DNA from 4 places in the Streptomyces sp. NPDC042201 genome. Region 1 is predicted to be linked to each of the others. Evidence: riboswitches for the same ligand, from Rfam matches in the RefSeq annotation. Region 1 holds a riboswitch; each other region holds the start of a gene.

Evidence for each region. Region 1 has a riboswitch for cobalamin ahead of ACZ6MZ_RS32885 (cobalamin biosynthesis protein). Riboswitches for the same ligand answer to the same signal wherever they lie in the genome.
Region 2: it holds a riboswitch for cobalamin, as region 1 does, so the genes downstream of both, ACZ6MZ_RS04995 (ribonucleoside-diphosphate reductase subunit alpha) here and ACZ6MZ_RS32885 (cobalamin biosynthesis protein) in region 1, are expected to answer to the same signal.
Region 3: it holds a riboswitch for cobalamin, as region 1 does, so the genes downstream of both, cobN (cobaltochelatase subunit CobN) here and ACZ6MZ_RS32885 (cobalamin biosynthesis protein) in region 1, are expected to answer to the same signal.
Region 4: it holds a riboswitch for cobalamin, as region 1 does, so the genes downstream of both, metE (5-methyltetrahydropteroyltriglutamate--homocysteine S-methyltransferase) here and ACZ6MZ_RS32885 (cobalamin biosynthesis protein) in region 1, are expected to answer to the same signal.

Annotation. Positions count from the first base shown of each region.
Region 1 is NZ_JBVJDS010000020.1:56,956-60,235, forward strand. Features, by position in the region: gene ACZ6MZ_RS32880 (cobyric acid synthase) at 1-322, opposite strand, end outside; gene ACZ6MZ_RS32885 (cobalamin biosynthesis protein) at 319-1,299, opposite strand; cobalamin riboswitch at 1,333-1,475, opposite strand; gene ACZ6MZ_RS32890 (hypothetical protein) at 1,644-1,871, opposite strand; gene ACZ6MZ_RS32895 (inorganic phosphate transporter) at 1,911-3,182, opposite strand.
Region 2 is NZ_JBVJDS010000002.1:242,272-245,551, reverse strand. Features, by position in the region: gene mctP (monocarboxylate uptake permease MctP) at 1-1,028, shown strand, start outside; gene ACZ6MZ_RS05000 (GNAT family N-acetyltransferase) at 1,137-1,661, shown strand; cobalamin riboswitch at 1,708-1,838, shown strand; gene ACZ6MZ_RS04995 (ribonucleoside-diphosphate reductase subunit alpha) at 1,983-3,280, shown strand, end outside.
Region 3 is NZ_JBVJDS010000017.1:71,342-74,621, reverse strand. Features, by position in the region: gene ACZ6MZ_RS31230 (precorrin-8X methylmutase) at 1-167, opposite strand, end outside; gene cobG (precorrin-3B synthase) at 188-1,693, opposite strand; cobalamin riboswitch at 1,916-2,064, shown strand; gene cobN (cobaltochelatase subunit CobN) at 2,099-3,280, shown strand, end outside.
Region 4 is NZ_JBVJDS010000013.1:103,885-107,164, forward strand. Features, by position in the region: gene metE (5-methyltetrahydropteroyltriglutamate--homocysteine S-methyltransferase) at 1-1,473, opposite strand, end outside; cobalamin riboswitch at 1,644-1,851, opposite strand; gene ACZ6MZ_RS28100 (enoyl-CoA hydratase/isomerase family protein) at 2,110-3,192, shown strand; gene ACZ6MZ_RS28105 (TVP38/TMEM64 family protein) at 3,200-3,280, opposite strand, start outside.

The DNA of each region.
Region 1 (3,280 bases):
CCTTGGCGCTCAGCTCGCCCACCGGCCGCCCCAGCAGCACCACTTGGCTGCTGCGGTCGCTGCCCGGCTTCAGCAGGACGGGATTCATCAGTGCGGACGGCTCGACCCGGGCCGCCTGGGCCTGCATCGCCTGCGCCCGCCCGATCTCCGCGCCCTCGCGCGTCACGAACGAGTTCAGGGACATGTTCTGCCCCTTGAAGGGCGCGACCTTCACCCCCCGGCGTACGAGCCACCGGCAGATGCCCGCGGTGACGACGCTCTTCCCCGCGTCCGAGGTCGTTCCGGCTATCAGCAGCCCGCCGCCGCGCCCGCCCCGACTCATCGGCGTCCCTTTCCCGAAGCTGTCCGCCGCAGGGCGCCGCAGCCGAACCGGCCGGCCACACAGGCCGCCAGGGCGAGCGCGCTCACCCGGCGCGACAGGCGCACGGCCCGCTCGATGTCCGCGACCTCGACGGGCCGCCCCTCGCCGTTCAGCACGGGCCGGTGCTCGACGCGTCCGCCGTACGTGAGCGTCCCGCCGAGCCGTACGCCCAGCGCGCCGGCGAACGACGCCTCCACCGGGCCCGCGTTGGGGCTCGGATGGCGGCGGGCGTCGTCGCGCAGCGCCCGCACGGCCCCCCGGGGATCGCCGCCGGCCAGCACGGCCAGCGCGGCGGTCAGCCGGGCGCCGGGCCAGCCGGCCACATCGTCGAGACGGGCCGAGGCCCAGCCGAACCGGCGGTACACGGCGGACTTGTGACCCACCATCGCGTCCAGGGTGTTCACGGCACGGAAGCCCACGAGCCCGGGCACCCCCGCGACCGCTCCCCACACCAGCGCGCCCACGACGGCGTCGGAGGTGTTCTCGGCGACGGACTCCACGACGGCCCGGGCGATCTGCTGTCCGTCCAGGGCCTGCGGGTCACGTCCGCACAGATGCGGCAGCCGCTCCCTGGCCCGTTCGATGTCCCCGGCGGCGAGCGCGCCGCCGATGGCCCGCGCCTCCCGCCCCAGCGAGGTGCCGCCGACAACGGCCCAGGTGGCGGCGGCTGTCAGGGCCACAGAGGCGGCGCGACGGTGCCGTACGCCCCGGGCGGCGAGCGCCGCGGCCCCGACGGCGCCACCGGCGCACACCACGGTGTGCAGCGCGCCCCATCCGCGGTGGTCACGCCAGAGCGTCCGCTCGACGGCCCCCGCGGTCCTGCCGAACGCGGCGACCGGGTGGCCCCGTCGGGGATCGCCGAACAGCCGGTCGCACAGGAGGCCGGCGGTGGCGCCGTACGCGAAGACCCGCTCGGCGGCTGAACCGCGGCCAGGCATGGCGAAATGTCCTCACTCAGGGTCCGCGCCCCGGCTCGACGAAATGCGGCGGCGAGAGTTCCTGGCTCCTGGGGACGAGATTCCCAGTGACAGTGGCGGGACCGCGCCGGATTCGCACCGGCTTCCTCTTCTGCCTCCGTATATGGCCCCGGCAGTCCACCACGCTGCGCAAACACCCGTCAACTCATCCCTGACCTGCGACGGGACGGAGTGCCCAGCCCCACGCGACGCGTGTTCCCCACCGGCCACAAGGAACCGGCCCCGGCGCACACGAAGTGCGCCGGGGCCAGCCATAGTCGAACTGCCGTAGTCGAACGGTGTCGTAGTCGAACTGTGCTCAGGGGTCAGGCGACGATCAGATAGATGCCGTACGCCACGGCCGCCGCGCACAGCGCGAAGCAGGCGTAGGCGCCCGTGCGGGCCAGTGCCACCGAGCCGTTGGCGCCCTGAGTGGCGGCGGACTCCTGCTTGGCGAGACCCACGATGCCCAGGGTGAACAGGCCCACGAGTCCGATCGTGGCCACGAGGCTGACGCCGAAGACGGAGCCGAGGGCTGCCCAGTCGATGTTCATGCGGTCCTTTTCCTTGCGGTCTGGTCGGCGGGGGAGCCGTTACACCGTGGCGGTTCGCGCCGGCTCGCCGGCGGGGCCCGTGGGGGCCGGGATGGTGGTCGAGAGGTCCTGCGCGGCCGCGGCGGCGGCCGTGGGCGGCGGGGTGACGGCCGCGATGGCGGTGGTCACCACACCCGCGGGCTCGGCGTCCGTGGCGGGGCCGGCCTCGCCGCCGGTCTCGATGACGTTCGTGTGGTCGACCGGCCGGCGGCGCGAGGCGAGCCAGATCGCACCGGACAGCACGACGAGCAGGACGGCGACGACCGTGACGCCCCAGGCGCCCTGACCGGTCAGGAACTCGGCGCCGGCGGCGACCAGGCCCGCGGCGGGCAGCGTCAGGCCCCAGGCGATGAACATCCGGGTGGCGGTGGACCAGCGGACCACGCCGCCCTTGCGGCCGAGGCCCGCGCCCATCACGGCGCCGGAGCAGGACTGCGTCGTGGAGAGGGAGAAGCCCAGGTGGGAGGAGGCCAGGATGACGGTCGCGGCGCTGGTCTGGGCGGCGAAGCCCTGCTGCGGCTTGAGGTCGGTGAGGCCGGTGCCCATGGTGCGGATGATGCGCCAGCCGCCGAGGTACGTGCCGAGCGCGATGGCCGCGCCGGCGGAGACGATGACCCACAGCGGAGGGTTGGAGCCCGGCGCGAGGACACCGCCGGTCACCAGCGCGAGGGTGATGACACCCATGGTCTTCTGCGCGTCGTTGGTGCCGTGGGCGAGGGAGACGAGACCCGCAGAGGCGATCTGGCCGGCCCGGTAGCCCTTGGCGGTGGCCTTCTCGTCCGTGCGGCGGCCGATCCGGTACGTCAGCCGGGTGGCGAGCAGGGCCGCGAGGCCGGCGACGAGGGGGGCGGCGAGCGCGGGAATCAGGACCTTGGTGACGACGACGCCGCCGTTGACCCCGGAGGCGCCGACGGACATCAGGGTGGCGCCGATCAGGCCGCCGAAGAGTGCGTGGGAGGAGCTCGACGGGAGGCCGAGCAGCCAGGTGAACAGATTCCACAGGATGGCGCCGACGAGCGCCGCGAAGATCACTTCTGTCTGGATGCCCTGTTCGTTGATGAGCCCGCCGGAGATCGTCTTGGCGACCTCGACGGACAGGAACGCGCCGACGAGATTCAGCACGGCGGACATGGCCACCGCGATCTTGGGTTTCAGGGCGCCGGTCGAGATGGTCGTCGCCATCGCGTTGGCGGTGTCGTGGAAACCGTTCGTGAAATCGAACACGAGCGCCGTCACGATGACAATCGCGAGCAGCAGGGTGAGGTGTTCCATTGACCCAGGCAATCGTTCGACGTCGGTGGCCTCGGTGAACGTAAGGAGTCAGGGTGAACGGAAGATGAACTAGGCAGGTCTTTGCGGTGACCCCATGT
Region 2 (3,280 bases), on a different contig from region 1:
ACACCCTGATCTACATCGTGATCGTCGTGGCGATCATCTACATCCCGATCAAACTGGGCGGCTTCGACGACATCTTCGCCAAGGCGGGTGACGCGTTCGCGCAGCCCAATCCGGCGACCGGCCAGCCGCGGGGCGCGCTCGCGCCGGGCGAGGCCGGGCAGTGGGGCTATGCCACGCTGGCGCTCGGTTCCGCGCTGGCGCTCTTCATGTATCCGCACTCCATCACGGCGACGCTCTCCAGCCGTAGCCGCGAGGTGATCCGGCGCAACACCACGATACTGCCGCTCTACTCGCTGATGCTGGGGCTGCTGGCGCTGCTCGGATTCATGGCCATCGCCGCCGGGATCAAGGTGGACAACGGGCAGCTGGCGATTCCGCAGCTCTTCGAGACCATGTTCCCCGACTGGTTCGCGGGGGTGGCCTTCGCGGCCATCGGTATCGGCGCGCTGGTGCCCGCCGCGATCATGTCGATCGCCGCGGCGAACCTCTTCACCCGCAACATCTACAAGGACTTCATCAAGCCGGACGCGACTCCGGCGCAGGAGACCAAGGTGTCGAAGCTGGTCTCGCTGCTGGTGAAGGTGGGTGCGCTGGCCTTCGTCCTGTCCATGGACAAGACGGTCGCGATCAACTTCCAGCTGCTGGGCGGCATCTGGATCCTCCAGACGATGCCGGCGCTGGTGGGCGGTCTGTTCACCCGGTGGTTCCACCGCTGGGCGCTGCTCATCGGCTGGGGCGCCGGCATGCTGTACGGCACGGCCGCGGCGTACGGCGTCGCCAGCCCGACGCAGGCACACTTCGGCGGCTCGTCCAAGGAGATCCCGGGGCTCGGTGAGATCGGCTACATCGGCCTCACCGCGTTCGTGCTCAATGTGGTGATCACCGTGGTGCTGACCTTTGTGCTGCGGGCGGCCAAGGCGCCGGACGGCATCGACGAGACCAGCCCGTCCGACTACACGGCCGACGCCGGTGACCCGGGCGTCAAGGTGGAGCTGCCCGCGGCCACATCGGGAGACCCCGTGCACTGACCCTGACCCGGGCCACGTAGCCGCCCACGGGCCGCCGAGTCCTCCCCCGCGCTGCACGGGCGAGGAACCCGGCGGCCCGTTGTCGTACCCAAGGCGCACAATCGGCTCATGGATTTCACGATCAGAGTGGCCGAGCCCGGGGAGTACGCGCGGCTCGGGGAGATCACCGCGCGGGGGTATCTGGACGACGGCCTCCTGGACTTCGGCGAGGACGACCCGTATCTGCTCACCCTGCGGGACGTGGCGGCCCGGGCGGCCGAGGCGGAGGTGCTGGCCGCCGTGGACGCCGACGGGACGCTGCTCGGCGGGGTGACCTTTGTCGCGGCAGGCGGGCCGTGGGCCGATGTGGCGCGCGCGGGCGAGACCGAGTTCCGGATGCTGGCGGTCGACCGGGCGGCCCGGGGCCGGGGCGTCGGAGAGGCTCTCGTCCGCGCCTGTGTGGCGCGCTCACGGGACATGGAGGGCTGTATACGGATCGTGCTGTCGACCCAGGACAGAATGCTCCAGGCCCACCGGATCTATGAGCGCCTGGGCTTCGCCAGGACCCCGGAACGGGACTGGGAGCCCTTCCCCGGGCTCTCCCTGCTCACCTACGCCCTGGACCTCAACGTACCTCCGGCCACCGGCCGCTGACCGCCGCCGACACAACATCTGGGGGGTGACGCGCCGTCCTCACCCCACATGTATGCTCGTCCTCGCTGTCAACGCAGGGGAATCCGGTGCGAATCCGGAACTGTCCCGCAACGGTGTGCTGTGGTGCGCTTTGTCGTACCCGCGAGTCCGAACACCTGCCGACGGCACGTCCGGTTCGACCGAGCCGGACGCCGAGACGTCCGGGCCTCGAGGCTGGGCCGGTGGACGCCGTACACAGTGCTGCCCGGCTGCGGGCCGTACGGCTGTGCGCGCCCCCGCTCCCCTCCCGACGGCCCAGAGCCGAGCGAGGGAGAGCACCACGTGACCATCGCGCCAGCCGATCCGGCTTCAGGCATCTCCGAGGTCCCCGCGCAGGTGGCCGACGGACCCGGGACCGCGTTGCTGCGGACCCTGACGGACCTGACCGCCGATCTGCCCGACACGGACCCCGGCAGAGTCGCCGCCGCCACGCTGCGGGGCCGTAACGCCCGGTCCGACGAGGCCGAGCTGCGCGAGCTCGCCACCGAGGCGGCCGCGGGGCTGATCTCCGAGGACCCCGCCTACTCCCGGCTCGCCGCCCGGCTGCTGACCCGCACCATCGCCGACGAGGCGGCGGGGCAGGGCGCGGTGTCGTTCTCCGCGTCGGTCGCCGTCGGCCACCGCGAGGGCCTGATCGCGGACCGTACGGCCGCTTTCGTGACGCTGCACGCGGACCGCCTCGACAGCCTGATCGACCCGGCCGGCGACGACCGCTTCGGCTACTTCGGGCTGCGGACGCTCTACAGCCGCTATCTGCTCAGGCACCCGATCACCCGCCAGGTGGTCGAGACCCCGCAGCACTTCATGCTGCGCGTCGCCTCCGGCCTCGCCGAGGACGCCGAGCCCGGCTCGGCCGCGGCCGCCCACGCGCTGGACGAGGTCGCCGCGCTGTACCGGCTGATGAGCCGGCTGGACTATCTGCCGTCCTCGCCGACGCTCTTCAACTCCGGTACGCGCCATCCGCAGATGTCCTCCTGCTATCTGCTGGACTCGCCGCTGGACGAGCTGGACTCGATCTACGACCGGTACCACCAGGTGGCCCGGCTCTCCAAGCACGCGGGCGGCATCGGTCTCTCGTACTCCCGTATCCGCTCGCGCGGTTCGCTGATCCGCGGCACCAACGGGCACTCCAACGGCATCGTCCCCTTCCTGCGGACCCTCGACTCCTCGGTGGCGGCGGTCAACCAGGGCGGCCGGCGCAAGGGCGCGGCCTGTGTCTACCTGGAGACCTGGCACGCGGACCTGGAGGAGTTCCTGGAGCTGCGGGACAACACCGGTGAGGACGCCAGGCGTACGCACAATCTGAATCTGGCGCACTGGATCCCGGACGAGTTCATGCGCCGGGTCGAGACGGACGGCGTCTGGTCGCTGTTCTCGCCGTCCGATGTGCCGGAGCTGGTCGACCTGTGGGGCGACGCGTTCGACGCGGCGTACCGCGCGGCGGAGGCGGCGGGCCTGGCCCGCAGGACCCTCCCGGCCCGGGAGCTGTACGGCAGGATGATGCGCACGCTCGCCCAGACCGGCAACGGCTGGATGACCTTCAAGGACGCCTCGAACCGTACGGCCAACCAGACGGCCGA
Region 3 (3,280 bases), on a different contig from region 1:
GGCGTGAAGGCGAGGTCACGCACCAGGTCGACCATGCCGCAGGCGTGGATCATCCGCACCGCGACCTGGGAGACGTCGGCGGGCAGCCCGGCGAGGTCCGCCTCGGCGCGGATCATGGCGAAGGACTGGCGGTATATCGCCGCGCCGTCCTTCTCGTAGTCGAACACTGTGGACACTGTGGTCTCGCTCATCTCGTCACTGGGGTGGTGCGTGCCGTCGTGGGTTTCCGAGCCGTCGCGACCGCTTCGGCGAGTTCTGGTCCTGTGGTGGCCCTGAGGAGATGTCCCCGCACCGAGATGTCGTAGCCGCCCTCGCCGGTCGCGACGACATCCACCCAGTTGCCCTGTGGATGGCCGCAGCGGCGGGCGCAGCCCGACCAGTAGACAGGCAGGTCACCGGGGTTGGTGGCGGGCAGGTCACCGGGGCGGGCTGCGGGCGGTCCACCGGGGCGGGTGGCCGTTACGGTTCCGGCCGCGTCCGCCCGTACATCCGTGAGTGCCTTCGCGCACCCGGGCCGACCGGTGCAGGCGCCGACGCCGTGCCAGGGGGAGTGGGGGTCCGTGATCAGCCCGGCGGTACGGAGGCGGTCCAGGAGGTCGTGGGCGGTGGCGGGGTCCAGGCCCGGCAGGATCACTCCGCGCCAGGGGGTCACCCGCAGGGTGCGGTCGTTCGTCCCGCGCTCGCCTGCCGACAGCAGCAGCCGCCACTGCGCGACGCTCAGCCGTCCCAGTGGGGCGTACACGGACAGCGCCACGGTCCCGTCGGGGGAGTGGACCAGCCCCGGGACGGGCGGCCCGGCTTCCGGCCGCGCCGCGTCCGCCTCGTACTCGGCGCCGTACTCGGCCTCGGGCTCCGCCCCGTACGCCGCCCCGGGCTCCGTCGTGTACCCCGCCCGGTACTCGGCCCCGTACCCCGCCCCGTACCCCGCTCCGTACTCGGCCACCGGCTCCGTCGCGATCCCGGCCGTCGCCAGCCCCGTGGTCACCGCCGCGTCCAGCCCATGGCCCGCGGGCAACTCCCGTACCCGCCAGGCGCCCGAGCCGCTTGCCGCCGCCACCGTGAGGAAGGTCTCCGCCGCCAGCAGAGCGGCGCGCGGGGCGTCGGCTGCGGAGACCCGCAGTCCTGACCCGTTCGCCCCGGTATGCAACACCGCTGATCCGTCCGGCTGTGCGAGCAACGTCACATCCGCGCCCAGGGCGGCCACATCACCGCGGCCGTCGTCCAGCGCGAACAGAAACCGCCCCGAGAGCGCCGTAGCGGCCTCGCTCGCGCACAGCAGCGCGTCCAGCTCCCGGGCCCACAACCGCACGTCCGCGCGGGGGATTCCGTCCAGTCCCGACAGGGGCGAAGCGACGACGTTCCGTACCCGCTCGTGCCGTTCCGAGGGCAGCAGGCCGGCCTCGTACAGCAGCTCCGCCAGCTCCCCGCCGCAGCTCTCCCCCAGCCCCCGCAGCTGGACGTTGCCCCGCGAGGTGATGTCCAGCCGGCCGTCGCCCAGCTGCTCGGCCGCCGTCGCCAGCGCCTCCGCCTGACGGTACGTCAGAAGCCCGGCGGGCAGCCGCAGTCGTGCCAGCCGGCCGTCGTCGGCGGCGTGCAGCCGGAGCGCTCCTGGGCAGGCGTCACCGCGCTCCCGGACGGGAGCTTCGTCCCGGTTCACGGGTGTTGGCGAGGTAGGCGGCATGGCGGCGAGCATACCCACGTACCCCCGCGCCCTCCCCGCCCGTTCCGGCCCCCGCCCGGCCGTCGGCTCCGGCCTCCGTTCAGCCTCCGTCCGGCCTCGGTCCCAGCTCCGGCCAGCTGTCGGCTCCAGCCTCCGTCCGCCGTTCTCCGGTTGTTCGCCCGGCCCCCGCCCGGTTGTTCACCCCGCCCCCGTCCGGCCGTTCGTCCAGGCGCCCTCCCCGCCGTGACCTGCAGCACTTACTATGCAGACGACGGGTCTTCAGGCCCGTCACCGCCATAGACGGCGTCAGGGGAGGAAGCCCGGTGAGAATCCGGCGCGGTCCCGCCACTGTGAGCCCGGCAGCAGCCGGGTGAGCCAGGAACTCCCGCCGTCTTCCTACCGCCCGGGGCGCGGACCCCGAGGAAGGCGAGACGCCGCATGATCCTGCTCCTGTCGACGTCCGACACCGATCTGCTCAGCGCCCGTGCGGCGGGCGGCCCGGTCCCGTACCGGTTCGCCAACCCCGCCCGGCTCGCGCTCGACGAGCTGCCCGCGCTGCTGGAGGGCGCCGACCTCGTCGTCGTACGACTCCTCGGCGGGCTGCGCGCCTGGCAGGACGGGATCGACCAGCTCCTCGCCGCCGACCGCCCCCTGGTGGTCCTCACCGGCGAACAGGCCCCTGACGCCCAGCTGATGGAAGCCTCCACGGTCCCCATCGGCATCGCCGCCGAGGCGCACGCCTATCTCGCCCACGGCGGTCCCGCCAACCTGGAACAGCTCGCGCGGTTCCTCTCCGACACCGTCCTGCTGACCGGCCACGGCTTCGAACCGCCCGCCGCCGCGCCCACCTGGGGACCGCTCCTACGCGCCCCCCGCCCGTTGGCGGGCGGCGGCCCGCTGATCGCGGTGCTCTATTACCGCGCCCATCACATGAGCGGCAACACCGCCTTCGTCGACGACCTGTGCTCCGCGATCGAGACGGCCGGCGGCCGGGCCCTGCCGCTGTACGTGGCCTCCCTGCGCGCCCCCGAGCCCGAGCTGCTCGACGCGCTGCGCGCCGCCGACGCCCTCGTGACCACCGTGCTCGCCGCGGGCGGCACGAAGCCTGCCGAGGCCTCGGCGGGCGGAGACGACGAGTCCTGGGACGCGGGCGCCCTCGCCGCCCTCGGCGTACCGATTCTCCAGGCCCTGTGCCTGACCGGATCGCGCAGCGCCTGGGAGGAGAGCGACGAAGGTCTGTCGCCGCTGGACGCCGCGGGGCAGGTCGCCGTGCCGGAGTTCGACGGCCGGCTCATCACCGTCCCGTTCTCCTTCAAGGAGATCGACGAGGACGGTCTTCCGGCGTACGTCGCCGACCCCGAGCGGGCCTCGCGCGTCGCCGGGATCGCCGTACGGCACGCCCGTCTGCGCCATATCCCGAACCCGGAGAAGCGCCTCGCGCTGGTGCTGTCCGCGTACCCGACCAAGCACTCCCGGATCGGCAACGCCGTCGGTCTGGACACCCCGGCCAGCGCCGTCGCCCTGCTGCGCCGGCTCCGTACCGAGGGCTACGACTTCGGTACGGAAGAGGTCCCTGGCCTGGCGTCCGGCGACGGCGACGAGCTGATCTACGCGCTGATC
Region 4 (3,280 bases), on a different contig from region 1:
CCCGGCCTTCTCCTGGAAGGAGATCACCTCACGGATCTCGGCCTCGATCCGCTTGTCGTAACCGGCCTCGTCCAGCCGTCCCGCCCGCCGCTCGGCGCGCGCCGTGCGCAACTCCGAGGTCTGCGGGAACGAGCCGATGGTGGTGGTCGGCAGCAGCGGCAGTCCGAGCCGCTCGCGCTGGGCGACGGTGCGCTCGGCGTACGGCTGGTCCCGGCGGGCGTCCGCGGCGGTCACGGCCGCGGAGCGGGCCCGTACCGCGGGATCACGCGTGATCGCCGAGGAGGCCCGGGAGGCCAGATCGGCGCGGTTCGCCGAGAGCCGGGCCGCGATCGGTCCTGTGCCCCCGGCGAGACCGCGCGCGAGCGTGACGACCTCGTCGGTCTTCTGGCGGGCGAAGGCCAGCCACCGCGCGAGCTGAGGATCGAGCTCCCGCTCGGCCGCCGTGTCCAGTGGGACATGCAGCAGGGAGCAGGATGCCGACACATCGACCCGGTCGGCGAGACCGAGCAGCGTGGCCAGAGTGGTCAGCGAGGCCGCGAGATCGTTGATCCACACATTGCGGCCGTCCACCACCCCGGCGACGAGCCGCTTGCCGGGCAGACCGCCGACCGCCGCGAGGTCGCGGAGATTGGCGGCGGCGGGACCGGTGAAGTCCAGGGCGAGACCCTCGACGGGGGCCTTGGCCAGCACGGGAAGCGCCTCGCCGAGCCGGTCGAAGTACGACGCCACCAGCAGCCGGGGCCGGTCGGTGAGCGCCCCGAGCTCGCGGTAGGCGCGCGCGGTCGCGTTCAGCTCGGCGGGCGTACGGTCCTGGACCAGCGCGGGTTCGTCGAGCTGCACCCACTCGGCGCCGGCGGCCCTGAGATCGGCCAGCACCTCCGCGTACACCGGGAGCAGCCGGTCGAGCAGGGTCAGCGGCTCGAAGCCGACGGCCACACCCGGCGCGGGCTTGGCGAGCAGCAGATATGTGACGGGACCGACCAGCACGGGCCGGGCGGTGTGGCCGAGCGCCACGGCCTCGCGCAACTCGCCGACCTGCTTGGCCGAGTCGGCGCGGAAGACGGTGTCGGGGCCCAGCTCGGGGACGAGATAGTGGTAGTTGGTGTCGAACCACTTGGTCATCTCCAGCGGCGCGACATCCTGCGCGCCGCGCGCCATGGCGAAGTAGCCGTCGAGCGCGTCCGCCTCGACGGCGGCCCGGTGCCTGGCGGGGACGGCGCCGACCATGACGCTGGTGTCGAGCACATGGTCGTAGTACGAGAAGTCACCCGTGGGCACTTCACCGAGACCGGCACCGGCCAGCTGCCGCCAGTTGTCGCGGCGCAGCCCCTGGGCGGTCTCCCGCAGGGCTTCCGCGGTGACCCGGCCCTTCCAGTAGCCCTCGATGGCCTTCTTCAGTTCACGGTCGGGGCCCTGGCGCGGGTAGCCATGGACGGTGGACCGGGACGCCGCGGCTGCGGACTTGGGTGTCACGGGACTCTCCTTCGCGAGTCGTGCGGGAACGATCCCGGGTCGACCCGTGGGAAGCGAAGGAACGGAAGCCGGGGCGAAGCACACCGCGTCGCGCGCATGCCCGCCCGAGAACCGCCGACCCGCCCACGAGGTCACCGAGATCTCCGTGTGCGGTGCTCGCACACGGGCAGTGGCAGGTCTTCGGACTCATGGGCACGCCTCGTGGCCGTGACCGTACGTATCCGTACGGGTACGAAGCTCCTACTGGCCGTCGCTTCCCGGACGCGGTGCGTCCAGTGCGTATGACGGCGGTCGTTCCCACTCACCGCTGCGGGGCAGTCCCGGATTCCCACCGGGTTCCCTCTTACGACGCGTCTGCCTGGCGGGCAGGGCGAACCAGCTGCGTCCCCAGCGTAGACGAGTTGTTCCGAAGTAGCGTCGTCCGCCCGGAGGGCGGGCCCGGCGGTGTCCGGTGCGTGCGGTCGCAAGGCGCCGAGGTGCCCTCGTAGCGGAGCTACTAGGGCATTTCGGCAACGCCGCGTGCGTGCGTGCTGGGCGCCGCCGGGCAGACGGGACTTCGGAATGACTCGTCTAGAGCCACGGAGGGGGCGGGGACCAGCTAGATCCATGGAACGGACGTGTCCGATACTGGGGCGCATGCGTCGGATCACGGAAGGAACCAGCGAGAGCATGGGCCAGGACGGACCGGTACTGACCGGCAGGGCGGGCCGCACGGCCCACATCACGCTGAACCGCCCCCGCGCCCTCAACGCCCTCACCCACCCCATGGTGCTGACGATGTCCGCGGCCCTGGCGGAGTGGGAGCGGGACGAGAGCGTCGCCGCGGTGATCATCTCCGGGGCGGGTGAACGCGGGCTGTGCGCGGGCGGTGACATCCGCGCGATCCACGAGGACGCGCGCACCGGCGGCGGGGACGCCTCGACCGCCTTCTGGCGCGACGAGTACCGGCTCAACGCCCGTATCGCCCGCTACCCCAAGCCGTATGTCGCCCTGATGGACGGCATCGTGATGGGCGGCGGAGTCGGCGTCTCGGCGCACGGCAGCGTACGGATCGTCACCGAGCGCTCGGCCGTCGCCATGCCGGAGACCGGCATCGGCCTGGTCCCCGATGTGGGCGGTACCTATCTGCTGTCCCGCGCGCCCGGCGAGCTGGGAACGCATCTCGCGCTCACGGGAAGGGCGGTGGGCGCGGCGGACGCGCTGCTGTGCGGGCTCGCCGACCACTTCGTCCCCTCGGACCGGCTCGACGACCTGCGCGCCGCGCTCGCCGACGCGGACGTACGGGAGACGGTGCGCCGGTACGCGGGCTCCGCGCCGGAGGGCCAACTCGCCGCGGACCGGGGCTGGATCGACGCCTGTTACGCGGCCGATTCGGTGGAGGAGATCGTCGACCGGCTGCTCGGCGACGGCCGGCCGGCGTCGAAGGAGGCCGCGGAAACGATCCTGACCCGGTCACCCACCGCCCTCAAGGCCACCCTCGCCGCGCTGCGCCTGGCCCGCGGACTGACCACGCTGGAGCAGGTGCTCGACCAGGAGTACCGCGCCTCGTGCGCCGCGCTCACCACCCCTGACCTGCTGGAGGGCATCCGTGCCCAGGTCATCGACAAGGACCGCACGCCGCGCTGGTCGCCGAAGGAGCTGGCGCAGGTCACGGACGCGGAGGTGGAGCGGTTCTCCGCCCGGCCGCCCGGCGGTGACCTCGGGCTCGGCGCGGGCTGACGCGGACTCAGCGGCCGCCGAGGCGGTGGCGCTTGCGCCAGGCGAGCACCGCCGCGCCCAGACCGGTGAGGACGATGAAGCTCATCGC